Regions from separate parts of the Macrococcus brunensis genome, predicted to be linked through region 2. Evidence: riboswitches for the same ligand, from Rfam matches in the RefSeq annotation. Region 2 holds a riboswitch; each other region holds the start of a gene.

Region 1 (11,144 bases), 950 kb from region 2:
TTGGCAAGGTCTGATAAAGGTCTTGTAAACTGACGGGCATATTCAGCAAAAATAACAATCGTGCCGACGGTTACCGCCTGTCCGTTCAGCGCCAGTATGCCGCCAATTCCGACTACGATGGCAAATGATACGTTATTTAATGTATTCATAACTTTCGGTATTGTACCGGAGTAGCTAATTGACCAGAAGCCCCGTTCACGTACCGCTCGGTTTTTTTGTTCAAAGCCTTGTGTTACTTCTTTTTCCTGTGAGAAAACTTTAACCACTGACTGACCTGAAACAATCTCTTCAATATAGGCGTTCATATCCCCTAATGCCTGCTGGCGCATCTTGTAAAGTGGACCCGTACGGTTCGTAATCCAGCGGGTCGCCAGAAACATAACAGGTATGATAGTCATCGTCAGAAGTGTCAGCACGGGACTCAGAGTCAGCATGACTATAACTGTTCCTACAAGCGTCACAATACTTGATGTGAACTGGATGAACGAAGAGTTTAAAACTTTCGATATATTTTCAATGTCGTTTGTCATTCTGCTCATGATATCACCATGCTGACGTTCATCAAAGAAACGAATCGGCAGCTGCTGCATATGACTGAAGAGCTGCATGCGTAACTTGTAAACCGTTTCCTGGGCGATATTGACCATGATGAAAGCCGCGAGGTAAGTTAGAATGGACAATGCAGCAAAGATAATGAGGAGCCATATAATCTTCCGTGGCAATAAATCGAAACTTTTCGTCATAATATTATGGTCAATAATATGACCGATCAAGTAAGGACCGACTAAACTGAGCAAAGATGTAATGATGACGAGTATGATGACCAATAAGACCATCCATCTGCGGTGTGCCATCAATTGCCAGATACGACTGACTGTGTGCTGCCAGTTATCTGCTCGTTTCTTATCTTTTTTACGACCGATATCTTCTTTCTTTAAGACAGGTTGATGAGAAAATACATCTTTAATCATGAGATTCCTCCTGACTGCGTGCGATATCCTGATAGAGGCTGCTAGTATTCATTAATTCCGCGTGTGTCCCTTTAGCCACTATCCGGCCATGTTCAAGAAGCAGAATCTGATCAGCTGTTTTAGCGGTATGGATTTTCTGAGTGACGATGATACGCGTCATATCCAGTTCCTTAAGTGAATCGAACAAACGGCCTTCCGTATGGATATCGAGAGCTGACGTACTATCATCCAGAATGAGGATTCCGGGCTTTTTAATCAGCGCACGGGCGATGGCCAGTCGCTGTTTCTGGCCTCCTGACAGGTTGACACCTTGCTGTCCCACTCTTGTGCTGTAATCATCATCAAAGTTCATGATTGAATCATGGATCTGAGCGATTTCAGCTGCTCTATAGACTTCCTCGGCACTTGCCTCACTATCACCCCAGCGCACATTGTCGATAATAGAACCGGTAAAGAGCGTCGTCTTCTGCGGCACATAACCGATAAATTCACGCAGCGTTTTCATGTCCCAGTGACGCACATCCTGTTCATTGACCAGAACTTCTCCAGCAGAAACTTCATACATCCTTGGAATCAGTGAGAGCAATGCAGATTTACCTGCACCTGTCTGTCCCATAATGACGAACTTATCGCCGCTGTTCACTTTAAAAGAGATATCCTGTAAAACATAATCCTGTGCCGACGGATATTTAAAAGAAACATTTTTAAACTCAACGGTGTTGTTCAGCTTAACTGTCGCAATTTCATCGGTCACTAGTTTCTCATCTACTGGTGTGTTCAGGACTTCGCTGATGCGGTCAGCGCTTGCTTTCGCACGAGAAAATGCGATGATAATAAACGCGAACATAGAGAAGCCACCTTGCATCCGCAGCGCATAGTTGATGATTGCGACTAAAGAGCCGACTTCAAGTGCATTTGACTGAATCAGATCACTGCCGAACCAGATGACAAGAAGCATGGATAAATTCATGATAATGAGGAGAACGGGCATGATACTTTCCATCAGTCTAAGCGCATAGACTGTATCTTGTCTGATTGGGGTCGCAACGTCATCAAACTTCTCTGTTTCATATGGTCCATTCAATGTAGACTTAATCAGACGTACCCCTTCCAGGTTCTGCTGAACGAAGCGATTGAGATGATCGGTCCGCTTCTGGATACGCAGGAAAATTTTCATGCCACTTCGGGCTGTGAAAAACAGAAAAATAGCCAGGAGCGGCGTACCAATCACGAGATAGATAGCGATTTCTGGTGCTACCACAAAACTCATAATGATACTGCCGATCACAGATAAAGGCGCTTTCAGCATAATACGTAGACTCATAAAGAGCACCATTTCATTCGCGATAATATCACTCGTCAGCCTAGTGATCAGACTCGATGTCTTAAACTGGCTGAGTGTTTTCAGCGAGAAGCCTTGGATCTTTCTGAAAATCGCATTACGCAGATCATATGAAAACATATGACAGACGTGTGAAGAGATAAATGAGTTCAGCACACCCGCAAAGAAAGCAATCAGACTAATGCCGAGCATGATGAGCAAATAAGTCTGGATATAGCCGATATCGTTCTGCAGAATGCCGTTATCAATAATATTCTTCATGAGGATAGGTGCATACATATCGACAAATAGCTCTGACAGCATCAAAATAAGCGCAAATAACATAAGACCGAGATAAGGACGGGTGAACTTGATGACTGTTTGCATTGAAAAACCCCTTTCTTTCGTATTCCGAATTAGTTTAATTATGCCATATCGGCACTAAAAATAATCAATAGTTTGCCTGAAAGTATGCAGCCTATTATAATAAAAGAGTTACTAAATTAGATAGGAGCAAATAATGAACTTTTTTTCTCAGCTCATGGATTTTATTCTGCACATTGATAAACATCTAATCAGCATCGTCAGCCAGTATGGCACGCTGACTTATGGTATTTTGTTTTTAATTATTTTTATTGAAACAGGACTCGTCATCATGCCGTTCCTGCCAGGCGACTCCATGCTGTTTGCAGCAGCGGCACTAGCACCGCAAGGCGCACTTAATATCTGGTTATTATTTCTTGTCTGCTTTGTAGCTGCTGTATTAGGAGATACGCTGAACTATCATATCGGTAAATGGGCTGGCCTTGGCGTTACGAAACATCCTCGTTTCGGCCGCTTTATCAAAGAAGAACATTTACTGAAAGCAACAAGTTTCTTCAATAAATATGGCGGTAAAACAATAGTGATGGCCCGCTTTATGCCGTTTATCCGTACTTTCATTCCTTTCGTAGCAGGTGCCAGCCGTATGCATTATAGCTATTTCATTATCTATAATGTCGTAGGTGCCTTTCTCTGGGTAGGTGTCTGTCTCGGACTTGGCTATTTCTTCGGTAACATACCTATCGTCAAAGATAATTTTGAGATCGTCTTAATACTCATTATTGTCATCTCAGTCTTACCAGCAGTTATCAGTGCATTTAAGGCCTGGCGAGAAAATAGAAGTCATTCTTAATGAATGACTTTTATTTTTTTTACAATTATTTAATATGGATGTGCTACATTGTACTTGGAGGTGGCGAATGGCCTATAAAACAAGACCGAGACCACAGGAAATAATCTATTCAGAAGCGCTTGAAAATCGGTTTTCATTTGAAATATCGAACAGCATCATCGGTTATGATGGTGAAACTTTGTTTGCAGAGTGGCTATATAATCTGCCGAATGCCTGTGTTCTATGGGACATTCACTTGAGTCCTAAATATAAAGGTGAAGTACAATATGACTTTATTGTGATCCATGAACTGACTGTCTATCATTTTGACGTTAAAAATTACAAAGGGCAATATCACTATGTTAATGAAAATTTGCAGAACAGTTACCGGCGCATCATCAAAAATCCTGAACCGCAGCTACAACGCGCACACGAATACTTAAGTCATGTGATCAATCAGTTTGATTCTATCTACAGTGTTGAGAGCTATATCTGTTTTGTCAATGAAACATTCTATATGGAAGCGCCGCCGAAGTACCCACACTGGCTGATGCGTCCGCAGATATTCCATAAACTTGATGAACTGAAAGTAGGGAATAGTAATTCGGCAAATAATCGATTGCTAGCGGATTATTTAATCAGACAACATATTGAAAAAGAAGAAATATTTAAACGCGTGCCGATCGAACACATTAGAAAAGGCCTTAAATGTCCAAGTTGTATGAAGATTAATGCAGTTAAGACAGAGATAATTAAATTTAAATGTGTTCTTTGTAATACGACTGGTAAAAACGCTGATCTTATCCATTTCAATCTAGAGGAACTCTATGTACTAAAGAATGCCCCAATTGATATGCGCGATATTCAGCTATTTTTCCCAGAAATTCACCGATCTTCGGTGCAAAGAGTGCTGGCAAAGTATTTTATAAGACTTGGAGCTTCGAAAAAACCCAGCTACGTGCCTAAAGTTTGAGGTTACTGTTCAACTTCAGATCTAACATGAGCAGCAAATCATTTTACTGCTCAACTTTTAAAACAACTCGAGCAACAAATCAAAATGCTGCTCAACTTTTCATTAAAGTTGAACAGCATTCGTCATTTTCATCTCAGCATTTCTAGCAACTGTGTTTTCAGCGACACTATTTCCTGTTCTCTCATATGACGTACATCAATGACATGATGGATACTTGCAGGCTTACCCTCCAGCACCACAATCCGGTCAGAAAGTTTGATTGCTTCTTCTATACTATGTGTAATCATGAGCACGGTCCGTTTTTCTACTGCCAGTATTTCTTTCAGCCATGCCTGCATGTCGTAACGTGTGATTTCATCCAGCGCAGAAAAAGGTTCATCCAGTAGCATCAATTCGCCTGGTGTATTGAGTGCGCGCAGAAACGAAACACGCTGCTTCATACCACCGCTTAAACTATCCGGATAATGTTCTCGGATTTCGTCAAAGCCGCTTCGTTCTAATAGTTCATCCAGTCGTCCAGCTGTATCTCCTTTGATTTCACTGCCAAGTGCGATATTATCGGCTACTGTCCGCCAAGGCATAAGAGACGGTGTCTGAGGCATGTAGGCAACATGACCAGTACGACCCACAACACTTCGACCTTCTAAAATTACTTCCCCTGTATCCGGCACTAATAGTCCGCCAATAATATTGAATATCGTCGATTTACCACTGCCGGAAGGCCCTAAAATGGTGACAAACTCACCTTCCTGAACTTCCAGATTCACTTGAGATAAGACTTGGTTAGTGCCAAACATATGACTGATATCCTTCAGAATAAGCTTAGTCATGTTTCCACCTCACTGTCAGCTTCTCTAAGAACCTGATCACGCCGAATATGATAAGCGCAAATATAACAATCCAGCCTATCGCAACAAAGACCCGGTCAACCTGAAAGGCACGCTGCGCGATAATCATATATTTGCCGAGGCCTTTATCACTGCCCAGCCACTCTGAAATAATGGCCCCCATAACGGAATAGGTACCCGCAATCTTGAGGCCATTAAACAAAAATGGCATACTACCAGGCCATTCCAGTTTTCTGAAAATCTGCATACGGCTCGCACCTGAAATCAGCATATACTTCTTCAGATCTTTATCGACCGATTTGAATCCTTCAAGAAGACTGACCGTCACTGGAAAGAAACAGACGAGTGTAATGACGATAAGTTTTGGCAGAAGGCCAAAACCAAACCAGATGACGAGAAGCGGTGCTATAACAATGACCGGTACATTCTGACTGACCACAAGCAGCGGATAGATGAACGGCTCAAGCGCAGGCACAAGATGCAGAATGACAGCCATCATGACGCCAAACACAATCGACATCCCTAAACCCTCCAGCACAAGAAGTACAGTCGGTATAAGATCATCTTTATAATCCGGAAAAGCTGTAACAAATGCTGATGCAATAGCGCTCGGTGCTGGTAGTGTATAACTGTCTACATTGAGTAGTCGTACGAGCACTTCCCATAGTGCCAGCAGCACCACAATAAAAAGAGTAAACTTTAAATAGTATTTCATCTGTATTTTTTGACGAGTTCAGCCATCGATGCAACTTCAGCATGATAAAACTTGACTTGAGAGATGACACTGACAATACCTTCAGCCATCATCTTGTTGTTCATCTCTTCAATGAGCTGCAGGAGTTCCGGCATATTCCCTTCTATTGTTGTATCAAGCGGATTCACGACATAAGGCAGACCACTCGCCTGAATGACTTCAATGGCCTTATCGACATAAGGAATCACATCTTCACCGTTCGGTGTCTTCGGTATAATCTGGATGCTCATCAATGTATTAGCCATTAGTTCCCCTCCACAAATTCATTGGTAAATGCTTCTTCAGCATTGAAATCTTTTTTAATGATTTTATTCTCTTTCATAAACTGTGCAAAGTTCTCCCAGACTTTCTTATCCTGTACGCCCCACTCTTTTGCATCGTCCTGATACTTATCTTTCAAGTATTCCTGACTCTTATAAACCAGTTCTTTACTCTCTTTTAATTCAGGTGCTTCTTTAAGTAAAATATCAGCGCTTGCTTTTGGGTCTTTAATCGCAAACTCGTAGCCTTCCTGAACAGACGCCATAAAGGCATCGACTGTTTCCTTATCAGACTGGATATATTTTTCATTTGCAATGATGACCGGCGTATAGTAATCGAGGTTTTTGTCGTAATCTGTTAAATACTGCATGTTGACTTTTTCGCCGCGTGTCTCTGCTTCAATACCGGTCCAGGCATAGTAAACCCAGGCAAAATCGATATTTTTCTTAGAGGCTGTGAAGAAATCGGTATTACCCATATTGACGACTTTGACGTCTTTAACATCTGCTCCGTCTTTTTTCATAACGGCATCAATAATCGGTTTCTCAATCGGCGCACCCCAGCCGCCATAAGTCTTACCGGCATAGTCTTTAGGTGATTTAATATTTTTAGAGGCAAGACTCATAAACCCGCTCGTATTGTGCTGAATAATCGCTCCGATTGATTTGACCGGCACGCCTTCCGTACGTTCCTGAGTAACTTGTTCCTGCGCGCTGATACCAAACTGAACTTTGTTGGCAGCAACGAGCTGGTCTGCTGTCACGTCTCCAGGTGTTTTAATCGTTACGTCAAGACCATGTTCTTTAAAATAGCCTTTGTCTTTAGCCACGTAAATACCCGTGTGATTCGTGTTAGGTGTCCAGTCAAGCATCAGTGTTACTTTTTTCAGTTCTTTTGAATCTTTCTTTTCTTCTTTCTTCTCGCCTTGATCACTGCAGCCTGCTAATAAAATCAGACAGCTTGCGCCTACTAATAATTTCTTCATCAGTTTTCCTCCATTAAAAAAACACAACCTGCTGAGGTTGTGTTTGAGACACTTCCCTCCGTCAGCATTATCTGACCAGGTTAAAAGGGTTTAGGATAAAATCCAGTCTCAGCACGAAGCTCCCCTAGTGTTTTTATGATTTATTTAAATTGTAACATAAGATCATTGAATTCGAGCTGTGTAATTTTCATCTCTGTCTGAGATAAATTCGGGCTATAGCCGTCGATCTGTTCTGCGTAGCTTGGTGTCTCTGTATCCTGATAGACAATACCTGTCACGAGGCCGTCATGCTCCATTACGGTTGATAACGCCTGAGATTTATTAGTAGGGTCGTAACCTTCAATGTCAGCGATTTTAGTCAGGTTTTCCTTGAACCAGTCGTACGTATTAATTTTGTTATAAGTGACACATGGTGAGAAAACATTGATAAAAGAGAATCCTTTATGCTGAATACCCGCTTCAATAATCGCCGTCAGTTCTTTAATATCTGATGAGAAACTTTGTGCGATAAATGTTGCACCACTTGTGATTGCCAGTTCAAGAGGCGATACATTCTTTTCAATAGAGCCTTTAGGTGTCGTCTTCGTCACAAAACCGTGCGCTGAACTCGGTGAAGTCTGTCCTTTTGTCAGTCCATAAATCTGGTTATCCATGACAATGTAAGTTAAGTCAATGTTACGGCGCAACGCATGAATCGTATGACCCATACCAATCGCGAAACCATCTCCGTCACCACCAGAAGCGATGACTGTCAGTTCCTGGTTGGCCATCTTCACACCTTGAGCAAGCGGTAATGCACGTCCATGGATGCTGTGGAAGCCGTATGAATTGATATATCCTGATAAACGGCCTGAGCAGCCGATACCGGTAATAACAGCGAGGTTCTCCGGCTCAAGGCCGACTCCTGCTGCTGCTTTTTGGATAGCGGCCTGCACAGAGAAATCTCCGCAGCCCGGACACCAGTTAGGTTTTACTGTATTTCTGAAATCTTTGAATGTTGCCATTATTTGTCGACTCCTTCATTCACCACTGTATTGATCTTATCTTCAATATCATGCGGCAGGAATGGTGTTCCGTCATATTTGACGAAACTAGTTATTTTATTCTGATGCTGTGTATTCATTCTGATGATCTGAGCAAGCTGACCTTGATAGTTGTTTTCTGCTACGATGACTTTTTTCGCTTTATCAAGCGCAGACTGTACTTCTTCTGTCGGGAACGGGTGCAGCTGTCTGATCTGCATGTGGTTGACTTTAAGATCTGTACGCATCATTGCTTCTTCAATCGCACCATGAGTAGAAATAAAACCAATAACAAGGATATCAGCGTCGTCGTGACCCCCGCTTTCTACAACAGGCTGTTCAATTTTCAGCGCTTCAATTTTACGCATACGTTTTTCCATCTGTTTAATACGGTTAACAGGTGATTCAGATGGCTTTCCATCTTCAGCGTGCTCAACACCTGTTACGTGATGGATGCCGTTTTTCGTTCCAGGCAATGTACGTGGAGAGACACCTGTTTCTGTCACTTCATAGCGCTTGAAGTAATCTTTCGTCTCTGCATCCGGTACGTCACTGACAATATTGCCGCGGCGGATATCGATGCGGTTGTAATCCAGCTCAGGGACCGTCTGCTTACCGAGTGATAACTGCAGGTCACTTAAGAGAATAACCGGACATTGATATTCCTCAGCAAGGTTAAAGGCTTCCATTGATAAATAAAAGGCATCTTCAACAGTAGTCGGCGCGATAACAATCTTCGGAATATCACCATGTGTACCATAGATCATCTGCATTAAATCGGATTGTTCCTGCTTTGTCGGCAGACCTGTTGATGGGCCACCGCGCATTGTGTTGACGATGACGAGCGGCTGTTCTGTCATACCTGAAAGACCGATCGCTTCCATCATGAGTGACAGACCAGGACCCGCTGACGCTGTGAACGCTCTGACACCGGCATAATTGACACCAATCGCCATTACAGCAGCCGCTATCTCATCTTCTGTCTGGATGACCGTACCGTTAAATTTAGGCAGCTTATCAATCATATACTCCATGATCTCTGATGCAGGTGTAATCGGATAAGCAGCCATAAAACGAGCGCCGCCTGCTAAGGCACCTAGTGAAATGGCTTCATTACCAATCATGAAGAGATGACCGACGCCATCACTGTCTTCAAGATTAAAACGGTCATCAATCTCTTCACCGTATTTCAATATTTCAGCGACACCACTTTTCAATGCCTCTTTATTCAGTGCAACGATTTTATCGCCTTTTTTCTTGAACATCGATTCTACTAGTTCTTCAAATGGTTCAAGTGAGAGACCTAAAAGTTGAACAGTCGCACCGACTGCAACCATGTTTTTCATGAGAGCAGTACCCAGTTCCTTCGCGATTTCCGTGAAGTTGATTTCAATCAGCAGTCCTTCAAAATCTTCCGGTTTCTCAGGACTGAATTTGCCGTCCGCTAAAATAACACCTTCTGATGTCAGTTCCTGATAGTTAAGATCGATCGTCTCCTGGTCAAATGCCACGAGAATATCTAAATCGTCACTGATCGCGTAAACAGGTGTAGTTGAGACACGGATTTTATTATTAGTGTGTCCCCCTTTGATACGACTTGAGAAATGACGATAGCCATATAAATAATAGCCTTGTCTATTTAAAGCAGTTGAAAAAATCTCACCCGTTGATTCAATTCCTTCCCCCTGCTGTCCACCGACTTTCCATGAAATTTGTGATTTCAAGTTTTCATCCTCCTACAATTTATCTCATCACTCAATATAACAGAAAAACCGCACAGTCACATGACTTGTGCGGGTATTTGAACTAAATTCATACTAATGGCCGATAAACGGCTGATCAGGATTGATTAAGATACGTTCGATTTTCTTTGTTTTACCTGCTTTATCAAGTTCAATGTAAACACCTGACAGGACACCACGACCTGTTTCATGCAGGACATGCTTGACGGGTAAACCTGTTATAAAACGGTGAATCACTTCATCTTTATTGATGCCAAGAATGCCGTCATAATCCCCTGTCATCCCCACATCTGTGATAAAGCCGGTACCTTGCGGCAGAATACGGTTATCCGATGTCTGAATATGTGTATGCGTTCCGACAACGGCACTGACACGACCATCTAAATAATAGCCCATTGCGCCTTTTTCAGAAGTTGTCTCGGCATGAAAATCAACGAATATATGATTTGTTTCTTTACGCGCCATCTCAATTAATTCATCCGCTTTTTTAAAAGGATCATCGATAGCAGGTAGAAACGCTCTGCCCTGCAGATTAATGATAGCGAGCTTATCCTGATTGAAGCGAACAATTTTCATTCCGACACCTGGTGCTTCTGCCGGGTAATTCGCTGGCCGAATCATCTTGATGTCCTGATCGAGAAAATCATAGACATCTCGCTGACCATATGTGTGATTACCAAGTGTGACGAAGTCCACCCCTTGAGTCATAAATGATTTATAAATCTTTTCGGTGATGCCTCGGCCATGTGCAGCATTTTCACCATTTACAATTGTAAAGTTAGGTTGATACTTCTTCTTTAAGTGCGGGAGATGCTCACTTAACATATCACGGCCTATTGACCCCACTATATCTCCAATAAATAAAATTCTCATCTTATGCTCCTTTAACTGTTCATCATATGTTATTGTACCAAAAAGCTGGCAATGGTACTTCAATTATGGATACTATAAATATGTATGACCGTTCATTATGATCTTTATGTAGTAGCCGTCATTCTCAATCATTTTTGAAAAGAATAAAAGCATGTAAAAAAACAATTTGGATATGATAAACTAAATCTAAATCCAAGAAAAAGAGGTTGAAGCATGTCACTTAAGAAAATATCGATTATTT
Region 2 (11,144 bases):
GATTAAAACAGCATATGATGAATCAGGCGTAGCGGTATTGACGATTCCCGGGGATATTCTTAAAACAGAGATTGAAGATAATACACTTGATAAAAAATATGAATATGTCAGACCGCATTTCTCTGCGCCGACTGATAAAATTGCGGCAGCGGCAGAATTGATCGGTAATAGTAAAAATCCAGTGGTTCTTGCAGGTGTAGGAACGAAAGGTGCTAAAGATGAAGTGATTCATTTCATTGAATGCATTAAAGCACCAGCTATGATTACGCTCCCAGCTAAAGGTATTATTCCAGATACACATCCGCAATCACTTGGTAATATCGGTAAAATTGGCACGAAGCCAGCTTTTGAAGCAATGAAAGAAGCGGATTTACTGATCTTATTAGGTACGAATTACCCCTATGTCAGCTATCTGCCAGATGAGAATGTCCCTTGTATTCAGCTTGATATCAATCTGAAAAATATCGGCAAACGTTATGATGTAGATGTACCACTGATAGGACATGCAAAAGATATTCTGCCAGAGTTGACACAGGCTTGTGAAGCGGTTGGACGTCGTCCATTCCTTGAAGCATGTCAGGAAAATATGGTGAACTGGAACAAGTGGCTAGAAGAAGACCGGATGAAAGACTCTACACCTATCCGTCCAGAACGCGTGATGGCCGAAATCGAAAAAATTGCTGAGCCCGATGCAACATTCTCAATTGATGTCGGTACTTCAACAGTATGGAGTACAAGGTATTTAAGATTAGATCACCAAAATAAATTTATTACTTCTGCTTGGCTCGGAACAATGGGCTGTGCGTTACCGGGCGCAATCGCTTCTAAGATTGCTTTCCCAGAGCGTCAGGCGATTGCAATTGCCGGTGACGGTGGCTTCTCAATGGTCATGCAGGACTTTGTCACTGCTGTCTATTACAACCTGCCGATGATTGTAGTTGTTATGAATAACCAGCAGTTATCATTCATCAAGTATGAACAGCAGGCTGCAGGAGAGCTGGAATACGCTATTAACTTAGCAGATATCGATTATGCTAAGTTTGCTGAAAGCTGTGGCGGTATGGGTATCAATGTCACAAAACCGGAAGAACTTGCACCAGCTATGCAGCAGGCAAAAGCGGCTAATAAGCCTGTTATTGTCAATGTTTATGTTGATCAGGATGCAGCACCGCTGCCAGGTCAAATCGTCTTTGATGAGATGCTGGGTTATGCTAAGTTTGAAATCCGTTCATTACTTGAAGAAGGTAAACTTGAAAAAATGCCACCTCTTAAAACATTGATCAGACGTGTGCTTTAATTAAATAAAGTTATCGGAAGCAAATTTGCTTCCGATTTTTTTATGTCTTTCTGTTATATAATAACGGTATTTTAAATATCACAATCTCACCATTTATTTGTGAAATTTGGTATTTTTTTCTGTATTTATTAATATTTTATTTTATTAAAATCTATTTATATGCATAATTCATATTTTATAAATACTTTTATACCAAGCTATTACAAATTCAAAGAATATTTAGAAAATTATTTGCTTTATTGCTTAAAAGCGATGAATTTGTGATTTACAACTTGTGAAATTGCTGTATAATAACAGAGAAAATAAATATTTCACTTATATAAAGGAAAGAGGTAAAAGTAATGGAAGACAATCAATTACACAGAGGACTGAGCTCACGTCAGGTCCAGATGATTGCACTCGGCGGAACAATTGGTGTTGGATTATTTATGGGGGCTTCCAGTGTTATTAACTGGGCAGGACCATCTGCACTCATTGCGTATTTAGTAGCTGGTATTTTCTTATTCTTCATCATGCGCGCAATGGGAGAAATGGTTTATCTTTATCCAACGACAGGTTCATTCGCTCAGTATGCAAATGATTACATTCATCCGGCAGCGGGTTATGCAACTGCCTGGAGTAATATATTCCAGTGGGTTGTTGTTGGGATGAGTGAAGTTATCGCCGTCGGTCAGTATATGCAGTACTGGTGGCCGGAATTACCGACTTGGATTCCAGGTCTGATCGTAGTCGTGACACTCGCTGTTGCGAACTTAGCATCTGTAAAAGCATTCGGTGAGTTTGAATTCTGGTTTGCGATGATTAAAGTTGTCACAATTATTCTGATGATCGTTGCGGGATTAGGCGTTATTTTATTCGGTTTTGGTAACGGTGGAAATCCTATTGGTTTTGGCAACTTAACTGAACATGGTGGATTCTTCCCGAATGGATTGACAGGTTTCTTGTTTGCACTTTCTATCGTAGTCGGTGCTTATCAAGGAGTTGAGTTAATCGGAATTACAGCTGGTGAAACAAAAGATCCTCAAAAAAATATTCAAAAAGCAGTTAACAGCATTGTATGGCGTATTCTGATTTTCTATATTGGTGCTATCTTCGTTATCGTTACTGTTTATCCATGGGATCAATTAGGTACAATCGGCAGCCCGTTCGTAGCAACATTCGCTAAAATTGGTATCACAGTCGCAGCGGGTCTGATTAACTTCGTTGTTATCACCGCTGCAATGTCGGGATGCAATGCAGGTATCTTCAGTTCAAGTCGTATGGTCTACACTTTGGCACAAGAAGGCAAAATGCCAGCTATCTTCGGTAAAGTCTTAAAAACAGGCGTGCCATTCTATGCAGTTCTTGCTATTGCAATCGGTATCTTCCTGGGCGTTATCCTCAATGTCGTGATTCCAGGGGCGGATAAAATTTTTGTCTATGTCTATAGCGCATCAATCCTGCCAGGTATGGTACCATGGTTCATGATTCTGATCAGTCATATGCAGTTTAGAAAGAAACATCCGGAACTGATTAAAGATCATCCATTCAAGATGCCGGGCGCACCAGTGACGAACTGGCTGACAATCGGATTCCTGGTATTAGTATTATTTTTCATGCTGATCAATCCGGATACTCGTATATCTGTTATTATCGGTTTTATCTTCCTTGCAATCGTGACAGCAGCATACTTTATGCTGGGTTATAACAAAAAAGATAAAGCGCGCGGTGTGGCAGAAAGAACGGTTTACCGCGATTAATATGAAGCGATACTTCGGTATCGCTTTTTTTATTTCTCAGGAAATGTTATTGACTTTAATTCCGGACAAGTATACAGTTTAAATACAAATACATAACAGAAACACTAGGGGTGTTATTGTAACTGAGACGAGATAATCTCGAACCCTTTGAACCTGATCTAGTTGATGCTAGCGGAGGAAAGTGTATAGATTTTATTTTTCTATGTCTTTTTTGACGCGCAATCATCTTGTGATGGTTGCGTGTTTTTTGTTGAGGAGGATATTGGAATGAGAAAAGGTTTGACGTTATCAGATATTTTAGTAACAGTGCTTGTCGCAGTGATTTTTGGTTTTATCTATAATTTGTGGTGGCTGCCCTATGAAGCCGTTAAACCGCTTGGTGTTCATGTTGAACAGCTGACTTATGGTATGTGGTTTGCTGCAGCTGTTGTCGCTTACTTGATTGTACCGAAATTCGGTATTGCACTACTGGCTGAGTTTGCAGCTGGTGCCGGTGAGACGATTATCATGGGGAAATTTGATATCCCGACATTTGTCTTTGCTTTACTGCAGGGTCTTGCCTGTGAGCTTGTATTCATGGCATTCAGATATCGTTCTCGCAGTGTGATGGTATGTATATTAGCGGGTGTCGCAGCTGCTTTGATCAGCTTGCCAATCGACTATTTCTACGGTTATATGAGTGAAGTTGCAGCGTGGAACTTAATTCTTTTCATTGTATTTCGTGTAATCAGCGGAGCCGTGCTGGCGGGTATTCTCCCTTATATACTCGTCAAAGCGCTTGATCAGACCGGTGTCACACGTCTATTCCGTTCTGCATCACAGGAAGATTATGACGCACTCTAAACTTAAAGTAACAGATCTACGGCTGAAATATCCCGGGGTTAAGGATAAGATATTTGACGGGTTATCGATTGACATCAAAGAAAAGGAAAAAGTATTGCTGCTTGGACCTTCCGGCTGCGGTAAAAGCACGTTGCTCAATGTGCTGGCAGGCATTGTACCTGAATTGATAGACCTGCCGATGAAGTACGAAGAACGTCTGATTGATCCGAGTGCTGCTGTTATTTTTCAGGATCCTGATAGTCAGTTCTGTATGCCGAAAGTGTACGAAGAACTGGCCTTTATTCTGGAAAACAGACAAGTGCCGGCAGGTGAGATGGATCAGCGTATAGAACATGCTCTTCGTGAAGTAAACTTGAATGTCGATAAAAGTCAGCTTATCAACCAGCTGAGTGGTGGCATGAAACAGAAACTGGCGATAGCAGGGACTTTGCTTCAGCAGGCTGATACACTCTTCTTAGACGAGCCTTCCGCTATGCTTGATACTGAAGCGACAGAACAGCTCTGGTCACTGTTGATTAGTCTGTGGCATGATCAGACCGTAGTGATTGTAGAACATAAAGTCGAGCATATCTGGCAGCATGTTGACCGTGTAATCGTGATGAACGAACAAGGTGAGATCGTGCAGCAAGGTGCACCGTCCTATATTTTAGAGCACTATGAATCGCTGCTCTCGGATTATGGTATCTGGCATCCGAATGCCTGGCAGCATGCACCGTCGTCGCTTGAGGATAAAGTGGAATCCGTACCGTTATTCAGCTACAAGAATGGCATGATTAAGCGTGGTAAAAAAGCATTGTACGCAGTAGAGGAGCTGCAGATTGGTTTAGGAGAGTGGATTGTCATTACCGGCCAGAATGGTACAGGGAAGACGACACTGCTTGAATCAATGCTGCAGATGGTTCCGTATGAGGGTGTGATGTATTACGTGGACATCAGACTGAAAACAGTCCGCGATGCTGCCGCTCATTTTTATCTGGTCTATCAGAATCCGGAGCTGCAGTTCATCCAGAATAGCGTCTATGATGAAGTCTACGTCAACTACTACCATCAGAATAAGGAAACAGCACGCGACAAGACGATGCAGATGTTAGAGCTACTGCAGCTTAAGCATGTCAGAGACCAGCATCCTTTTGAACTTTCGATGGGACAGAAAAGACGGCTGAGTGTCGCAACAGCCCTCAGTTCCCCGGCAGATATCATTCTGCTCGATGAACCGACGTTCGGACTGGATAGTCATAATACGTTCCAGCTGCTGACACTTTTTAAGGAGCGGGTGCAGCAGGGGCAGACGGTGATGATGGTGACCCATGACCCGCATATTGTGGAACGCTATCCGACGCGACGCTTTCATGTAACGGAGAATCAGTTGAAAGAAGTAGGTGCAGCTCATGTATGAACAGTTTAAGACACGCATCACGATGATGGACCATGTCAACATCCTGACGAAGATGATAGCAGGTGTCCTGCTCTTCTTTCTGGTCATCTTCATTCATCGCTTCGACGTCATGCTTTATATGGCGCTGTTGATGTTCTCTTTTATGCTGCTTTTTTCCGGGACACGGCTGAAGATTGTCCTGCCGCTTTTCTCGGTAATTGCACTGTTTAGCGTCACTTCTTCACTTTTCATGATTTTTTACGGGGACGGGAGTCATACACTTTTTAAATGGGGTATTATCCATATTACGACGGAGAGTCTCTTCAGAGGACTGCATCTGTCACTTAGAACGATTACAGTGAGCTGTCTCGGGCTGACAATCGCATTTACTACACGGATTGTCATGATTTTCTATAGTCTGATGCAGCATTTAAATGTTAAACCGAAGTATGCCTATGCTTTTATGGCGGCGATACGAATGGTCCCGATAATGATAGAATCATTCTTTCAGCTCAGAAATTCACTGAAGATGCGCTACCAGATGATAGATCCGAAGCAGTATAGAGGAATCAGACGCCTCAAGCATCTGATTATTCCGCTGATGAGTCAGAATATACGTAAAGCACACCGGCTCGCTGTGGCGATGGAGAAAAAAGGATTTAAAGATGGCCCTCGGACTTATTATTACCGTGTACCATTCAGTTTTTATGATGTCATCTTTATTTTTGGGCTGATAGCAGTAGTTGCGGGTGCATTTCTGCTGGCGGGCATATTGCCGGTGACCGGGCTTGAAGACGTCAGGTAAAAAGGAGTGCGGGCGTACGCAGTGTTTGCTGTTCGACCTGGCTCAAAAGTTGAACAACAACGGAGTTTGCTGTTCGACTTGACTTAGAATCTGAACACAAAACCATCAAAAAAGGCCTCATCCTAAATTTTAGGATGAGGCCTTTACCGTTTTTTTAACTAAAGAATAGATCCATAATATTCATACCTGCATTTGTCTGCTTCGAATAAAATTCTGTATAGCCACAGTTCTTGCAGGAAATTACTGTAAACGTATTATGCTCAATATCAAACAGTTTAGATAATCCTGTCCCTGCCATAGAAACATCCTTTGTTACGGTTTCCTGGTGACCACATTTTATACAGCCTTCATTTGACATCTTCTCATCCCCTTATATAGAAGTATAGTTAAATTATAACAAAAAAAGTGGACTTTATCTTTTCTTGACCAGGGCTTATGATGGAACTATATGAAAGGGGATAAGACATGACGAGTTTATGGCAAAGTGCAGAAGCGCGTGCAACACTTCTGAAGCAGATTGTTCAGTTTGATAGCGTGACATTGTCAGAAGGAGAGAAGGAGTTTCCATTCTTCATTCAACAGATGCTGATGGATTTACCTTACTTTAAAGAGAGAGAAGAACAGGTCATTTTAGCGCCGACTGGGGATGGTCGACATACGCTGATGGCACACTACAAAGCTAAGTCCAGAAAAACGATCGTACTGATCAGTCATTACGATACAGTCGGAATTGATGACTTCGGTGATTATGAACAGGCGGCGTTTGATATGGATGCAATTACGGCACTATTCAAAGAAGACGATGCTTACTTGAATGCGACAGCGAAAGAAGACCTGGCGAGCGGTAATTATCTCTTTGGCCGAGGTTCGATGGATATGAAGCCAGGATTGATGCTGCATCTGTCATTGATTGAGAAAGCGATTCTTGAAGAATGGAATATCAATCTACTGCTGATGACAGTGCCTGATGAAGAAGTGAACTCACTTGGCATGCGTACAGCAATGATGAAACTGCATGACATTGTTCAGAAAGAAAAGCTGGATATCGTCCTCTATCTGAATAGTGAGCCGACTTTCCAGCAGCAGGCATCAGATAATGCGCATTACGTTTATTCCGGTTCCATTGGCAAATTAATGCCTGCTGTTCTTTGTTACGGAGAAGAGACGCATGTCGGGACCCCGATGAACGGCATCAGTTCGAACTTTATGCTGAACTTTGTCAATCAGACGATGGAATATAACCGCCACTTCAAGGAGACTTTTGAAGACGAAGCGACACCTCTGCCTGTTGCGCTCATGAATAAAGACTTAAAGGATTATTACGATGTACAGACACCGTTTCGCTCTGTCGCGCTTTATAATGTCTTTTCATTCAAACAGACGGCAGCAGATGTCTTCAGCCAGTTCAACACGATTGTCAAAGAAGCAAAAGAGAAGTGCGAACAAGCGTATCAGCAAATCTTCGAACTTGAACAAGTAGAGAGAACACTGGATATCAAAGTACTGACTTATGCGGAACTGCTGCAGCAGGCAACCGAGCAGCTTGGCCGTGATAAAGTAGAGCTGATTATCAGCAAAGCGGTAGAAGAGCCGGCACTTTATCTGCAGAATATTCAAGTGGTGGATGAGTTGATGAAAAACTGTAAAGCTATCGGGCCTGCGATGGTTACATTCTTTGTTCCGCCGTATTACCCGGCAGTCAATGCATCATATCATTCTGAGATTGAAGATTTAATAGTACAGGTCAAAACGGCAGCCGCAGGTTTAGGCCGCGAGAGTAAACGCCTGCATTATTTCAACGGTATCAGCGATCTGAGCTATTGTTTAAGCGATAGCGCCGGCAGTGGTAAAGTCTATGCGGATAACACGCCTACTTTTAAGCGAACATATGATATTCCGTTTGAAGAAATCCATGCGATTCAGGCGCCTGTCTTTAACTGCGGACCGATCGGTAAGGACGCACACAAAGTAACGGAAAGACTGAACACAAAGAGCGCATTTGAGGAACTCCCAGTCATGCTCGAGCATATCGTTCGTTATTATTTAGCAAAATAAAATACGCCCGCCTTTAAATAGGCGGGCGTATTTTTAGTTGAGTCGCGTCTCGCAAGTACCTGTCTGAATCACTTCGAGTGCTGCGTTCAGACCACCTTCGACCAGATTCTGTACAGCAACATCTGTATAAAAAGCGATATGCGGTGTTACAATAATTTTGTCGTGTTCAATCAGACGAAGTAAGTCCTTGTCTTCAATTTCCTGGTTGCTGAAATCTTTAGGGAAATACTGGCTTTCAAATTCATACGTATCTAGGGCAGCAGCAGCCAGCTGACCGCTATCAATCGCTTCTATAAGAGCAGGTGTATCAATTACACTGCCGCGTGCCGCATTAATCAAAATGGCACCTTTTTTAAACTGAGCGAACATCTCTTTATTGAAGAGGTGATGGTTGTCGCTTGTTGCCGGCATATGCAGAGAGACGATGTCGGCATCTTTAATTGCTTCTTCTACAGAGTCTTTATAATTAATCCATTCTCTTGCCTCGTCATTCGGATAGAGATCATAGCCGACTACGTTAGAGTCAAAACCTTTGAATATCTTAGCCGTAATCTGTCCGATCCGTCCCGTGCCGATGATTGCGACTGTCAGGCTTTTGATTTCTTTAGACATGATGACCGGCTGCCATCTGAAGTCGTGGCGTCTGACATGTTCATCGATGAGAGAAGTTTTTCGGACAAGATTGAGCGCCATAGCAACGGCATATTCTGCAATGGAATTCGGTGAATAGCTCGGCACATTTGAGATGATAATATGATGCGCTTTTGCGGCTTCTAAATCATACATATCGTAACCTGCACTACGCTGTGCAATCTGTTTGATACCGATCGCTTCTAAACGTTCATAAATTTCAGGTGCCAGTTTGCCTATCTGCTGCGTTGTTACACCATCATAGCCTTTAAGTGAATCGATGGTATCTGGTGTCAGAATATCAGAAGAGATTGTGAGCTCTACATTGTTTTTCTCTGCCCAGTTCAGAGCAGCAGGTCTTTCGTCTTCGCGGGCACCGAACATCATTATTTTAGTCATTTATTTACCCTCGCTTTCAGTCTGAAATTTGAATACTTCCGGATCATATAATTTAAAGACTTTTGTAAATAAGTAATGGAAGATGAATGCTGATACAAATGGAACAACGAAATAGACAAGAATAAGGAGAAGGAGATTCATCATCGCATTGCCTTCCATGAATTTAAAGGCATTGATTGGCCCGACAAGACCAGAGAATCCGAAACCTGCAGATTCTTTTGTTCCTTGAATGCCGATCAGACTGCCGACAATACCTGTAACAGTAGCAGTCAGTGCGATAGGTAAAGCGATGATTGGATATTTGAGCAGGTTCGGCATCATCATTTTCATAGCACCAAGAAAGACAGCGATAGGAACACCTGCTTTATTGACACGCATTGTACCAACCACAAGCATGCAGGCAGCAGCGGCAACCCCTAGGTTCGCGGCACCTGATGCAAGTCCGGAGATACCAATTGCCATCGCAATCGCGACCGTTGAAATAGGTGAAACAATCAAAATACTAAATGAGATAGCGATTAGAATGCACATGACCATCGGCTGTAATGTAGTGAAGCTGTTAATCAGCTGTCCAAGACTTGATGTGATCAGTTTGACGTAAGGTAATAAGATGATGCCCAGGAATCCGGCGATACCACCTGCTATGATAGGTAAAAGAATAATAGTCAGACTGCCTAAGCGATCTTTAATCCATAAAATGAGTAAGACGGCGATAGAAGCGGTAATCATGGTATTGATTAAGTCACCAATACCTGTTAAGACCCATGCATTTTCTTTGAAGACCGCGGCACCACTACCTACGAATGCGGCAGTACCGACAATGACTGTCTGAATAGGGTTGAGTTTGAACTGCATACCGATTAAGACACCGGCAAGAACCGGTACAGTAAACTGGATACCGACAACAACGCTGTTCAACGTGGCGAAAATAGGATGATAATGAATTAATGCTTTGAATAACTTGCCTAGAATAGCGTTCGGAATTAAACCGACGACAATACCAGTGCAACCCCAGCTAGTACTTTGTTGATGAAATCTTTTGCGGAAATGCGGTTTGCTGTTTGTTCCATAAAGAACTCTCCTTTTGTTTGTGAATTAAATCACATTTATCTTAATTTTATTATAGCTTGATTGTGAAAGAAGTGCAATATGTTATTTAGTATGACTTAAATTCTTCATAATACTTAAATATTTGATTAATAAAATTTATATTTAGATTGAGAATATCGGCTTTCTACTGATAATAAGTACTTTAGCGAGAGATGACGCGGAGGTTAAAAAATAGTATTAAAAAGTCATATTTTATTCAAGTTTTCTTCGTTGACTTCAACCAACAATCATGTAACAATAGGGGAGTACTAGATTATAATAATTATAATCTAAAAAATATAAACCATTCGGAGGGTTCATTCATGTCATTAATCAACAAAGAAATCTTACCATTCACAGCTAATGCTTATAATCCTAAAGAGGATAAGTTCGTTGAAGTATCTAACGAGTCAATGAAAGGCGACTGGAGCATTGTCTGCTTCTACCCAGCCGACTTCACATTTGTCTGCCCAACTGAGTTAGAAGACTTACAGGATCAATATGCAACATTACAAAGTTTAGGCGTTAATGTTTATTCCGTATCATGTGATACTCACTTCACACATAAAGCATGGCATGATCATTCAGATGCTATCGCTAAAATTGAATACACAATGATCGGTGACCCATCTCACACTATCGCTCGTAACTTTGATGTATTAGATGAAGCAGAAGGTCTTGCGCAACGTGCGACATTCCTTATCGATCCAGATGGTGTTGTTCAAACAATGGAAATCAACAACGACGGCATCGGTCGTGAAGCAAGCGTGCTTGTTGATAAAGTGAAAGCAGCTCAATACGTGCGTACACATGACGGTGAAGTATGTCCTGCTAAATGGAAAGAAGGATCAGAAACATTAACACCTGGTCTTGACTTAGTCGGTAAAATCTAAGAACACTCTAAACATAGAT
Region 3 (11,144 bases), 360 kb from region 2:
ATCGATTCTGACACCAGGTCCGCCAGGTAAGTGCAGACCTTGCACTTTACCTGGAGACGGTCTGAAGTTGTGGGCAGGATCTTCCGCATTAATCCGGCATTCCATTGCAAAACCGTGGATTTTAATATCTTCCTGCTTGAATGGGAAGTGATCATCCAGTGCAATATCGAGCTGCGCTTCTATAATATCGACACCTGTCACGCGTTCTGTCACAGTATGTTCCACCTGGACCCTTGTATTCATTTCCAGGAAATAATAGTCGTTGGTTTCTTCTACGTAAAGAAATTCAAGCGTACCCGCACCGCGGTAATTGATGTTCTTTGCCGCGCTGACTGCGTCGCTCGTCATCTTCTCACGTATGTCTGCCGGCACGATAACAGCCGGAGCTTCTTCAATCAGTTTCTGGTTATTACGCTGAATCGAGCAGTCACGGTCGTACAGATGAATAGCGTCTCCTTTACCATCACCCAGCACCTGCACCTCGATATGTCGCGCCGTTTTGATAAACTTTTCAATATACACTCTGTCATCACCAAAAGCTTTGAGTGCTTCATTCTTAGCGGAATGATAAAGTTTTTCTACATCAGCCAGATCATTGACAATCCGCATCCCTTTACCTCCGCCACCTGCAACTGCTTTGATGACAAGCGGCACTCCGACTGTTTCAGCCATTTTAACTGCTTCTTCTACTGTCGGAATGACATCTTTAGAGCCGGGTATGACAGGGACACCTGCAGCAATCATCGTTTTTCTTGCTTCTGCCTTATCTCCCATCTTATCAATCGTTTCAGGTGTAGGACCGATGAAAATAATATCATGCTCCGCGCATGCTCTCGCAAATTTTGAGTTTTCAGCGAGGAAACCATAACCCGGATGGATGGCGTCTGCATTTGAAACGATTGCTGCGGAGATGATCTGATTCATATTCAGATAACTTTTCTGAGCTTGTGCCGGACCGATGCAGTATGCTTCATCCGCCAGTGCTACGTGAAGCGAATCCTTATCAGAAGTAGAATAGACAGCAACGGTCTGAATACCGAGCTTTTTACATGTTCTGATAATACGGATCGCAATTTCTCCTCTGTTGGCAATCAATACTTTTTTCATTGTGACACCCCTAAACTTCTTTAATTTTGACTAACGGCTCGTCATAGCTGACTGCTGTACCACTTTCCACTAAGATTTCCTCAATTGTTCCTGATACTTCAGCCTGGATATCATTCATGACTTTCATCGCTTCAATAATCCCGATACGGTCGCCTTTTTCGACTTTCTGACCGACTTTCACGAGTGGTTCAGTGCTGTCTTCATTTTCAGTATTATAGTAAGTACCGACTAGCTGTGATTTCTGAGTATAGCCTTCAGAAGTCACTTTTGCTTCATTCTGTACAGGTACCTGATTTTGTACAACTGGAGCTGCACTTGATTCCGGCACTGCTTTTTCGATATGATATTCTGTTTCTTTATCTTTATATGAAATGACTTTTAACTGATTATCATTCATCAGCTGGATTAATGTTTCTAAGTTTTCTGTATTCATATTATTTCACCCTTTTAATTAATTGTTGGATCTTGCTACCTGATGAACGTCCTTTATACGCCAGCACATTAATATCTTCAATATATTTCAGCATCTTCTTTTTCTCTTGAATCGCTTCTTCTAAGGTCCCCGGCACGAGATGAATCTCTTCACCTGGTTTCTTCTGTACAAGTTTCACCAGGTCATAGAAATAGACCGTTCCTACTTTAGCGTAACCACCGACTGTCTGACGGTCGCTCAGCAGCACAATCGGTTGACCTGACGCTGACACCTGTATAGAACCCAGCTGTACCGGTTCAGAGATAATATCGTAGTTCTCTGCCTTGATTGTATCGCCTTCCAGTCTGATACCCATACGGTCAGACATGTTCGAAACTGTATAAGATTTCAATTTGAATTTTTCGAACCGTTCAAACTGCTGCCCCGGAATAAAACGGATTTTATTATCATCGAATGCCGGTGTATAAAGAGTCTTTTCCGGTACTTTTTCTGAATTTGAAAAGACGAGCTCATCTCCCGCTTTCAGCGCTCGGCCTTCTACACCGCCGAGTTTAATCTTAGTGTGCGTCGCATAGCTATCATAGATAGGTTCTATATCAAACCCGTTTCTGACTGTCAGATAAGTGCGCATGCCGTTCACTGCAGCTCCAAATGCCAGCTGATCATTCATCTTGGCATAATGGATGGTATTATGCTTCACTGGTTTACCATTTAGCGTCGCCTGCATATCTGCACCTGTAATAATAAACGCATTACCGCGTCCAAATTCGAACGTCCCACCCTGCATCGTCATTTCAAGACTGACAGGACGCTCATTACCAAGCAACTGATTGCCGACCATAAAGCTGAAATAATCCATTGCGCCGCTTGGGCTTAAGCCAATATGCTGAACTCCTTGACGACCTGCATCCTGCAGCGTCGTAAACAGACCAGGCTGTATCACTTTTAAACTCATGCTTCAACCTCCTTTACTTCGATTTTGTACTCGGCATCTTGCTCTATTGCCGTATATTCTTCTTTGCTGATTGCTTTAAACTGAATATAGTCCCCCGCTTCATAAAAAACAGCAGGTGTACGATCTGCATCAAATAAAGTGACAGGTGTCCGGCCGATAATATTCCAGCCACCTGGTGATGCAAGAGGATACATGCCTGTCTGTTCATTGGCGATACCCACAGAGCCTGCTGGTATTTCTTTACGAGGTGTCTCTTTTCTCGGCTTAGCGATGGACGCATCCAGTCCGCCGAGGAATGGAAACCCTGGCATAAAACCTAACATGTAGATCAGATATCGTCTGGAAGTATGACGTTCAACCACTTCCTGCGGCGTCAGCCCACAGTACTCTGCCAGTTCATCCATATCCAGTCCATAGTCATAACAAACAGGAATCGTATAGACTTTCGCCGTTCGCTTCATCTGACTATTGATATCCAGACTTTTAATTTTCTCAACCAGGACATCATGCGTGATTGAATCATTAAAATAAATGACAAGCGTATGATAAGAAGCAATGATTTCTTCAATTCCATCCACTTGCTGTGTTTCAAATGCGTGTTTTAATGCCAGCACCTGTTGATTCACTTGCTCGCTGATTGTCTCTTCAAACACACATGCAATCGCATTTTCATTAATATATTTAATGTCCATATATGAAACCCCTTTCAACTACCATATAAATTTTAACATACTATTCAGATAATTCTCTATGTTTTTTTGCTGCATTAAATGGATGAAGTAACAATTAAAAAAAATCACCGTCATTTTGACGGTGATTGAAAACTATCTTTTTTTCTTTTTCGCTTTAACTTGTGTGTTTCTCACTACTTTTTCCTGGTTCTCTTCATGCGCATCGATAAGAGGTTTCATTTCTTCATGAACTTTCTGTTTGTAGAACTTATTCCCTAACCATGTTTGCAGGACAAGGAATGCCCCACCGACTGCCCAGTATAATGGGAGTGCTGCTGGAGAGATGTAAGACATCCAGATGATCATAATCGGTGAAATGAACATCATCATACGCATTTGTGCTTTCTGCTCATCAGGAATATTCTGCATAGAGACAAAGGCCTGAGCCGCATAGACAATACCTGCGATAATAGTCATTAAAATATCCGGCTCTGTCAGTTTAAACCATAAGAAGTCAGGATACTGCGTAATTCCGCCACCTGATGGATATTTAAGAACATAGAAGAGACCTGTAACAATCGGCAGCTGAATTAACAGAGGCAGACAACCCATATTAAGTGGATTGATGTTATTGTCTTTATACAGTGCCATCATTTCCTGATTGGCAGCCATTTTCTCTTCTTGTGTACGTGCATGTTTTGATTTTTCCTGTATCGCTTTTAACTGCGGCTGAATCAGGTTCATTTTTTCTTTCATGACACTCTGGTTCTTATAAGTACGCATCATGAACGGGAACAATGCAAGACGCACAATTAACGTAATCGCGATAATCGCAAGACCATAGTTATGACCCATATTGGCACCCAGCCAGTGAATCAGTAAATCCAGTGGATGTACAAACGTATCATAAAAGAAGCCTGTACGATTAGACTCTTTGGAATAATCACAGCCCGCTAAAAATATAATAATACCGAACAATAATGGCATCAATGCCTTTTTCTTCATTTCTTCACCTCATAGTATTCTTCACATAGAGGTTATTTTAACACATTTTATGTGCTGATTAAACTAGGGAACTCGTTTATTTGTAATAATCCAGATAATTCTTCACATCTTGTTCAATGTTGGAACTGGCAGCGATTGAAGAAATGGTCGAGATGCCGTCTGCGCCTGCTTTCAGTATCATCTCGCAGTTACGATTTGTAATACCGCCAATCGCGACAATCGGAATCTGTTCATCGTAGAGACGCATCTTACGAATCAGTTCGATGCCGCCGGGACGTTTCGCATCATTTTTTGAACTTGTTTCATAGACAGGTCCCACACCGATATAATCCACATGCGCTAAGTCAGATTGATCGTATTCCTCAAAATTGCTGACAGAAAGCCCGATGATTTTATTCGGAAACTTTTCAATGATGTCTGCAATCTTGTCATCATCCTGACCCAGATGAATACCATCTGCATCAACATCAAGCGCCAGCTGCCAGTCATCATTGATAATAAAAGGTACGCTGTATGCCGCACACAGCGCTTTTAATTTGAGTGCCATCTGTTTTTTTTCTTCCCCAGCTAATGCGCCTGTCCCTTTTTCTCTGAATTGAAACAAAGTGATGCCTGCTTTTAAGGCTTCTTCAAGAACCGTTTCAATATCTTCAGTATTATTGGTACCGCAAATAAAATATAGTTGTAACATCTCACGCTTAAATTCCAATTAGCTCACTTCTTCCACTCGCATATTCTCTGCTACGTCATTTTCATCTATGCTGTTCAACATATCCAGCAGATTGATCTGAAAATGGCCCGGCAAAGTGCCATTATCAAGTGATTCAGCACGCTCAGCTGCAACATTGTAATAAGAGACAGCTTCGACTAAATCATCTAATGTCGGTTCAACCTCATTATATATAAAAGCGGATACAATTGCCCCTAATAAACATCCTCCGCCCGTGACTTTAGTCAGCATCTCCGTGCCGTTCGACAGCTTTTTCACCTTGCCCTGTGCATAAACAGCATCCTGCGCGCCTGTCACGATTACCGCAGTCTCCAGCTGCCCACCTGCTACCTGTGCGATTGCGACTGTATCAAGTGATAAGTCACTATCCGTCCCTTTCATTGTCGCCTCTTCAATCAGCCCTTTTAGCTCTGACGCATTGCCTCGGATGACACTGATATCATAGTTCTCGATAAGTTTCAGACAGAAATTTTTTCTAAATGCTGTCGCGCTGCAGGCAACTGGATCCAGAACGACTGGAACGCCAAACTTATTTGCTGCTTCTGCCGCTTTTTCCATGGAAGGCATACTTTCTTTAGTCAGTGAGCCGATATTGATAAGGACTGCCCCTGCATGCTTAATAAAATCTTCCAGCTCTTCGACTTCCGTCGCCATAGCCGGACTCGCACCAAGCGCCAGTAGACCATTAGCAGTGAAGTTCTTGACGACATCATTCGTCAGGCAGATGATAAGGGGATTATTTTGTCTGATTTGATTGAGTCTCATATTCTTCCTCCTGATAGCTGAAATGATTGACCGGTCCATTACCGTGGCCGAGTCCCGGGTTGTTAAGAATCGCGCTCGTGATATAGGCTTTAGCCGTTCTGACACTGTCTTCTATAGAGCGGCCTTTCGCAAGTTCCGCTGTAATGACAGCGCTGAACGTGCAGCCCGTGCCGTGTGTATGATGAGTCGCGATTCTTTTGGCTGGCAGCTCAGTGACACCCTTTTTGGTAAAAAGATAATCAATGGCATCGCCCTCCATATGTCCCCCTTTTACGATGACAGACTGACTACCGATTTCATTCAGAAAGATGTGACCGGCGCGGTCGATATCACTTCTCGTTTCGACCTTCATATTCAAAATACGTTCCAGTTCCGGCAAGTTTGGTGTAGCTACTGTTGCGAGATCCAGCAGTTTATAGCGTACCGCGTTCTTTCCTGCATCATCCAGCAGATCGTCACCGCTTTTTGCAACCATGACCGGATCAATGACATAAGGAATACGGTGCTTCTCGATATAAGGTCTTACGACATCCATGACTTCACTTGATGCAAGCATGCCTGTTTTAACAGCGTCCGGCACAATATCACTATAGATGCTCTCAAGCTGAGCTTCCAGAACATGCACCGGCTGGTCAAAGACCTGCTGTACGCCGCGCGTATTCTGAGCGACGATACTGGTAATGGCGCTCATCCCGTAAACACCTCTTGACTGAAAGACTTTAACATCAACAATTGTACCGGCGCCGCCAGTCGGATCTGTTCCTGCAATAGAGAGTGCTGTTTTAAACATTCCATTTCTCCTGATGATATGACATCGCGAAAAATCTTCTTTCGTGAACACAGCTTTCAAGGAAATTACGTCTTAAAATAGCTTTATTCTGCTCGGTCGTTGTTTCAGCAAAACGATTGACCCAGCGGTTCAGATGACCCATCAACTCATCCATATTCACCGCATAGAAATCCACCCAGTCTTTTAAAGGATTACCTATTAAATCATGATTTTCTTTTATTTTTAAAGCCAGCTGTTGGTAAACATAAGGACAAGGGGCCATCGCACAGATGGTGAAACTTGCATCATCATATTTAAAAGCATTGTAGTACATATGTTTGATATAGTGATCGCTCGCCGGATACCACTCGCCGCCTTCGATAATCGATGCATAGTCCTCCCCGACATAATCTGCCATCGTATAATGGGCAGTCACTTCGCCGTTGACGACAAAGTCAATCTGCTCGAGCAGAAAACGTATATCTTCTTTATCATCTAATTTCGCAATTAAGAGACTATAGATTTTAGCAAATTCATTTAAATAGAGGTGATCTGCTTTCAAATAATGACGAATCGCATCCTTCGAAATATCCCCGTTGATGATACCTTTAATAAAAGGATCATGATAAATGGCATCAATAATAGGCGCCGCTTCCTGTTGTAGTTCATCTGTAAACATAGTGATTCCTCCTTCAAAATAAAAAAGACCTATTTCTGCAGAAAAAGGTCTTTAAGCACGACCGCTTTCCTACGCTAGCATTATCTAGATCAGGTAAAGGGTTTGACATCGTCATCTCAGCCATCAGGCACCCCTAGCAGTAATAGATATATTGTTATGTTAAGCATATAGAACTCAAGGTTTGAATGCAAATAAAAAAAGACTATCCGCAGATAGTCTTGAATGATTAGTAAGCTGTGCTCCAGTGCTGTGCACCGTATTGTGTATAAAGGATGCGAGCACGTTTCCATTGTTCTTCAACAGAAGCATTAGCCGGGTTACCTGTGCCGCCGACAGCAGCCCAAGTTGTTGGTGAAAACTGGAATAAACCGTAGTAACCAGCTGGGTTGACCGCACGTGGGTTACCGCCTGATTCACGTTGCATAATTAATTTTAAATGAGCATCTACGCTTGAATTTGTAGCGTATGAAGCAGCTGAAGTTTGAGTTGTCGCTGCTTTAGGCGCTTGATATGCTGGAGCTTGTTGAGCTGGTGCCTGATATGTTTTCACTGGTGCTGCCTGCTGTACTGGCGCCTGGTATGTTTTTACTGGTGCCGCCTGCTGTGCTGGTGCCTGATATGTTTTTACTGGTGCCGCCTGCTGTACTGGCGCCTGGTATGTTTTTACTGGTGCTGCTTGTTGACCACCCACTACTAGAGTTTTACCTGCAATGATTAAATCAGATGATAAGTTATTCCAGGCTTTAAGATCTGCTACTGTTACATTGAACTGAGCAGCGATTTTCCCTAAAGTATCGCCTGCAACGATATGATAGACTGTTGTATCATGATTTTCCGCTTTAACAGCTTTTTCATTAATTTTTAAAACTTGTTTCGGTAAGATCAGATTAGAAGTTAAACCATTTTCAGCTTTAAGATTTGCAACTGAAGTACCATATTGCTGTGAAATCGCCCAAAGTGTATCTCCAGATTTAACTGTGTACTCTGCTGCATTTGCTGTTGCTACGAAAGATCCTGCTACCGCTACTGCAGTCGATGCCGCCAATACTTTTTTCATAAATGTTTTCCTCCTAGGGATGGTCTTTTTTCATTAATAACAATATATCAGAATAAAATATTTCATAGGTTACAGATATATATAAAATAAAAGCGTAATATTACGCTATCGTTACAAAAAGTTATGATTGGATTCTTTTTATAAAAAAAGAAATTAACTCAGAGGGTTAATTTCAGTTCTCATTCACTTGAAGTGTGCGACCTTCAGTCAACTTTTGTTCTTCTGTTATATGATTTAAATGATGGATCTGTTTAACTGATACATCACACTTGTCGGCTATTTCTGGTATTGTATCGCCCTTAATCACTTTGTATTTTCCATTTACAAGGACTTCTACTTTCGGATTAGGTGTAATTAGAGTGGTATCAACCGCGTTGATTTTTTCTATGTTCTCAATCGTTCTATCATATTTATCTGTAATTGACCAAACCGATTCATCCATCTGCAAATTTTGCATTTTTGCTTCAGCATTCGTTGTTGCTACAATGCCAGACAAAATGACAGCACCGACAATGACTGATAATCTATTCATTTCTGTGTTGTCTCCCGTCTTTGTTTAATCTTGATATTACTTTAGCACGCTTTATGATTTCTATGGTTACAGAAAAATGATAAGTCGGCTCTTTAAATTACGTTAGCATTACAAAATGATATCAAAATAAAAAACCCTTCCAGACAGCACGTTTGAAAGGGCGAGTGGGGTGTGAGTAAGAAGGATGTCTTATGAGAGTACAGCTGCTTCCTTTGTTTCGTCTTCAGCTTTTTCCTGTGGCGTATCATTCGTTAATGTATCAAGTGATTTCAGTAACTCATGACTTTCATCATCAGTAATGACTTTAACTGGTTCGGTCTCGATGGGTGCTGTATTCTGATCAGCAATCATCTGTTTTACTAATTTTTCTTTAGCCAGCAGAATCGTATGTGTTTTTTCGGCATCTGATAGTTCACTCCAGATTTCATCAGGTGTCTGAGGGAGTATATCACCTGTTTTAATGGCACCAAAATTAGGCAGAAACTTGATGCTTTCAATCAGAATTTCTGTAAAATACTGTGGTTTATCTTCTCCTGGTTTCTGGTAACGGTTGCTGTGGATCTGACCCGTCACACAAACTGTTGAGCCTTTACGACAATATTGTAATATATTCGCCGCTGTTTTGTTGAAAGCTTTACAGTGCAGGAAATCTACTGTCTGAGCTTGCTCATCGCGAGGTTTATACCCCCGTTCAATCGCAATAGGGAATGTGACGCACTGTACGCTATTTTTACTGGAATGTTGGTTGGTTTTAGGCGCATTCGCCAGGCGTCCAACGAGCACAACTTTATTGATCATGTGTCACCTCCTTTCTAAACTCACTATAACCTGACTGAAATAAATTGAAAAATCACCGTTTTTATTTTTCTGCGGCTCAGGTAGTGCAGATTCTGATAAATTACTTGTATTTGATAAAAAACTGCGACTTATTACTGACATTTCAGGAAAATCGATAACTTTTTGAATTAAATTCAGGCAAACTATATAATGAATGAAAGGAGGATGGATCCATGAAAACATTTAAAGCACTCAGGTTTCAGATTGTAGAAAATGAGACCACACATGAGTTCACCGTACATGATGGAGTCATCATTAATAAGGAGAACAGTGGTACAGGCTGGCTGCTGGAAATCTTGATTGATCGTATACATAAAGAAACAATGGAAGCCTATCAGCAAAACCACACCGTGCTGGACACAAGAGTTGTCATCACGCGCGCCTCCAATGATCCAGCCTTGTTTGAAGCAACTATTAAAAATATCAAAGAATTAAATGACCATATTTCTGTTATTTTTGAATGTCATATTTATACACCAAGACAGGCTTATGCAGAGCAGCTGCTTGAGCAACTTGTTGAAGATGAGTTAACAGGTGATGAATTGATTAGCACATTTAATCGCATGATGGTCTCTAAACCTATTTTAAGAGAAAAAGACTGAATAAAATTTCACTTTAAACAAAAGCCCCCTGTCACACTTTAAGATGTGACAAGGGGTTTCATTATTCTTTAGCATCTGTTAATGCAAATGTAATTTCACAGCTGCAGGCTACTGCGCCGTCTACTGTTGCTGTTGCAGTTCCTTTACCGATAGGCCCTTTAATTTTAGAGATCTCTACTTCTAATCTCAACGTATCACCAGGCGTCACCTGTTTTTTAAAACGGCATTTATCAATTCCTGCAAATAAAGCGATTTTTCCTTTGTTTGCTTCCATATCAAGCATCGCAACTGCACCTACTTGTGCCAGTGCTTCAACAATCAGAACCCCGGGCATGACAGCATAGTCCGGGAAATGCCCTTGAAAGAAAGGTTCATTGCCACTCACTTGCTTGATGCCCACACAGCGTTTACCTTCTTCCAGCTCAACAACTCGGTCAATCAGCAGAAATGGATAACGATGCGGAATAATTTTCTTGATTTCATCAAAAGTCAGAATAGTTTCCATCTAATTTAAGCTCCCTGTCAATTCGAAAATATGTGTCCATGTATTTGGATTAAAGATGCCAAACGGTGAATGAAGAACACCGTAACCCATCATCAGTCCAACTAAAAATAAGATGAGTGCCAGTACAAGTATAATTACAATCGTCACAAACATCGGTATTTTGCGGTGAACGACTTCATTACCTGAATAATTAGCCATTTTTTTACCTCACTTCTACTTTATCTTCTTCCGTTCGCTCAATATCTGCTCCTAATTGCTTGAGTTTGCCATGGAAGTTAACGTACCCACGGTCAAGGTGCTTCAGTTCAGTCACACGTGTATAACCTTCTGCGACCAGTCCTGCAAGAATCAGTGAAGCAGCTGCTCTTAAATCTGTTGATTTCACTGATGCACCGTGCAGCTCACTCTTACGAATAAAAGCAGTACGGTCGCTGACTCTGACATTTCCGTTCATCTTCATAAATTCATCGATATGCATAAAACGATTCTCAAATACG

Evidence for each region. Region 2 has a riboswitch for thiamine pyrophosphate ahead of MGG13_RS00470 (ECF transporter S component). Riboswitches for the same ligand answer to the same signal wherever they lie in the genome.
Region 1: another riboswitch for thiamine pyrophosphate. It lies ahead of MGG13_RS05375 (ABC transporter substrate-binding protein); the one in region 2 lies ahead of MGG13_RS00470 (ECF transporter S component).
Region 3: another riboswitch for thiamine pyrophosphate. It lies ahead of tenA (thiaminase II); the one in region 2 lies ahead of MGG13_RS00470 (ECF transporter S component).

The regions. Positions count from the first base shown of each region.
Region 1 is NZ_CP092179.1:1,042,342-1,053,485, reverse strand. It holds gene MGG13_RS05410 (ABC transporter ATP-binding protein) at 1-971, opposite strand, end outside; gene MGG13_RS05405 (ABC transporter ATP-binding protein) at 964-2,679, opposite strand; gene MGG13_RS05400 (VTT domain-containing protein) at 2,813-3,466, shown strand; gene MGG13_RS05395 (nuclease-related domain-containing protein) at 3,534-4,418, shown strand; gene MGG13_RS05390 (ABC transporter ATP-binding protein) at 4,547-5,248, opposite strand; gene MGG13_RS05385 (ABC transporter permease) at 5,241-5,981, opposite strand; gene MGG13_RS05380 (thiamine-binding protein) at 5,978-6,265, opposite strand; gene MGG13_RS05375 (ABC transporter substrate-binding protein) at 6,265-7,266, opposite strand; TPP riboswitch at 7,303-7,402, opposite strand; gene MGG13_RS05370 (2-oxoacid:ferredoxin oxidoreductase subunit beta) at 7,407-8,270, opposite strand; gene MGG13_RS05365 (2-oxoacid:acceptor oxidoreductase subunit alpha) at 8,270-10,012, opposite strand; gene MGG13_RS05360 (TIGR00282 family metallophosphoesterase) at 10,106-10,903, opposite strand; gene MGG13_RS05355 (hypothetical protein) at 11,117-11,144, shown strand, end outside.
Region 2 is NZ_CP092179.1:90,552-101,695, forward strand. It holds gene MGG13_RS00460 (pyruvate oxidase) at 1-1,297, shown strand, start outside; gene MGG13_RS00465 (amino acid permease) at 1,639-3,036, shown strand; TPP riboswitch at 3,133-3,233, shown strand; gene MGG13_RS00470 (ECF transporter S component) at 3,304-3,879, shown strand; gene MGG13_RS00475 (ABC transporter ATP-binding protein) at 3,866-5,275, shown strand; gene MGG13_RS00480 (energy-coupling factor transporter transmembrane component T family protein) at 5,268-6,059, shown strand; gene MGG13_RS00485 (zinc ribbon domain-containing protein) at 6,214-6,417, opposite strand; gene MGG13_RS00490 (M20/M25/M40 family metallo-hydrolase) at 6,525-8,114, shown strand; gene MGG13_RS00495 (D-2-hydroxyacid dehydrogenase) at 8,148-9,143, opposite strand; partial or broken gene MGG13_RS00500 (PTS sugar transporter subunit IIC) at 9,144-10,213, opposite strand; gene ahpC (alkyl hydroperoxide reductase subunit C) at 10,556-11,125, shown strand.
Region 3 is NZ_CP092179.1:1,855,221-1,866,364, forward strand. It holds gene accC (acetyl-CoA carboxylase biotin carboxylase subunit) at 1-1,107, opposite strand, end outside; gene MGG13_RS09820 (acetyl-CoA carboxylase biotin carboxyl carrier protein) at 1,118-1,540, opposite strand; gene MGG13_RS09825 (5-oxoprolinase subunit C family protein) at 1,542-2,495, opposite strand; gene pxpB (5-oxoprolinase subunit PxpB) at 2,492-3,187, opposite strand; gene yidC (membrane protein insertase YidC) at 3,320-4,171, opposite strand; gene thiE (thiamine phosphate synthase) at 4,248-4,880, opposite strand; gene thiM (hydroxyethylthiazole kinase) at 4,881-5,666, opposite strand; gene thiD (bifunctional hydroxymethylpyrimidine kinase/phosphomethylpyrimidine kinase) at 5,638-6,456, opposite strand; gene tenA (thiaminase II) at 6,449-7,114, opposite strand; TPP riboswitch at 7,164-7,259, opposite strand; gene MGG13_RS09860 (transglycosylase family protein) at 7,341-8,171, opposite strand; gene MGG13_RS09865 (LysM peptidoglycan-binding domain-containing protein) at 8,344-8,703, opposite strand; gene MGG13_RS09870 (single-stranded DNA-binding protein) at 8,893-9,501, opposite strand; gene MGG13_RS09875 (YwpF-like family protein) at 9,714-10,142, shown strand; gene fabZ (3-hydroxyacyl-ACP dehydratase FabZ) at 10,204-10,647, opposite strand; gene MGG13_RS09885 (DNA-directed RNA polymerase subunit beta) at 10,648-10,845, opposite strand; gene murA (UDP-N-acetylglucosamine 1-carboxyvinyltransferase) at 10,850-11,144, opposite strand, start outside.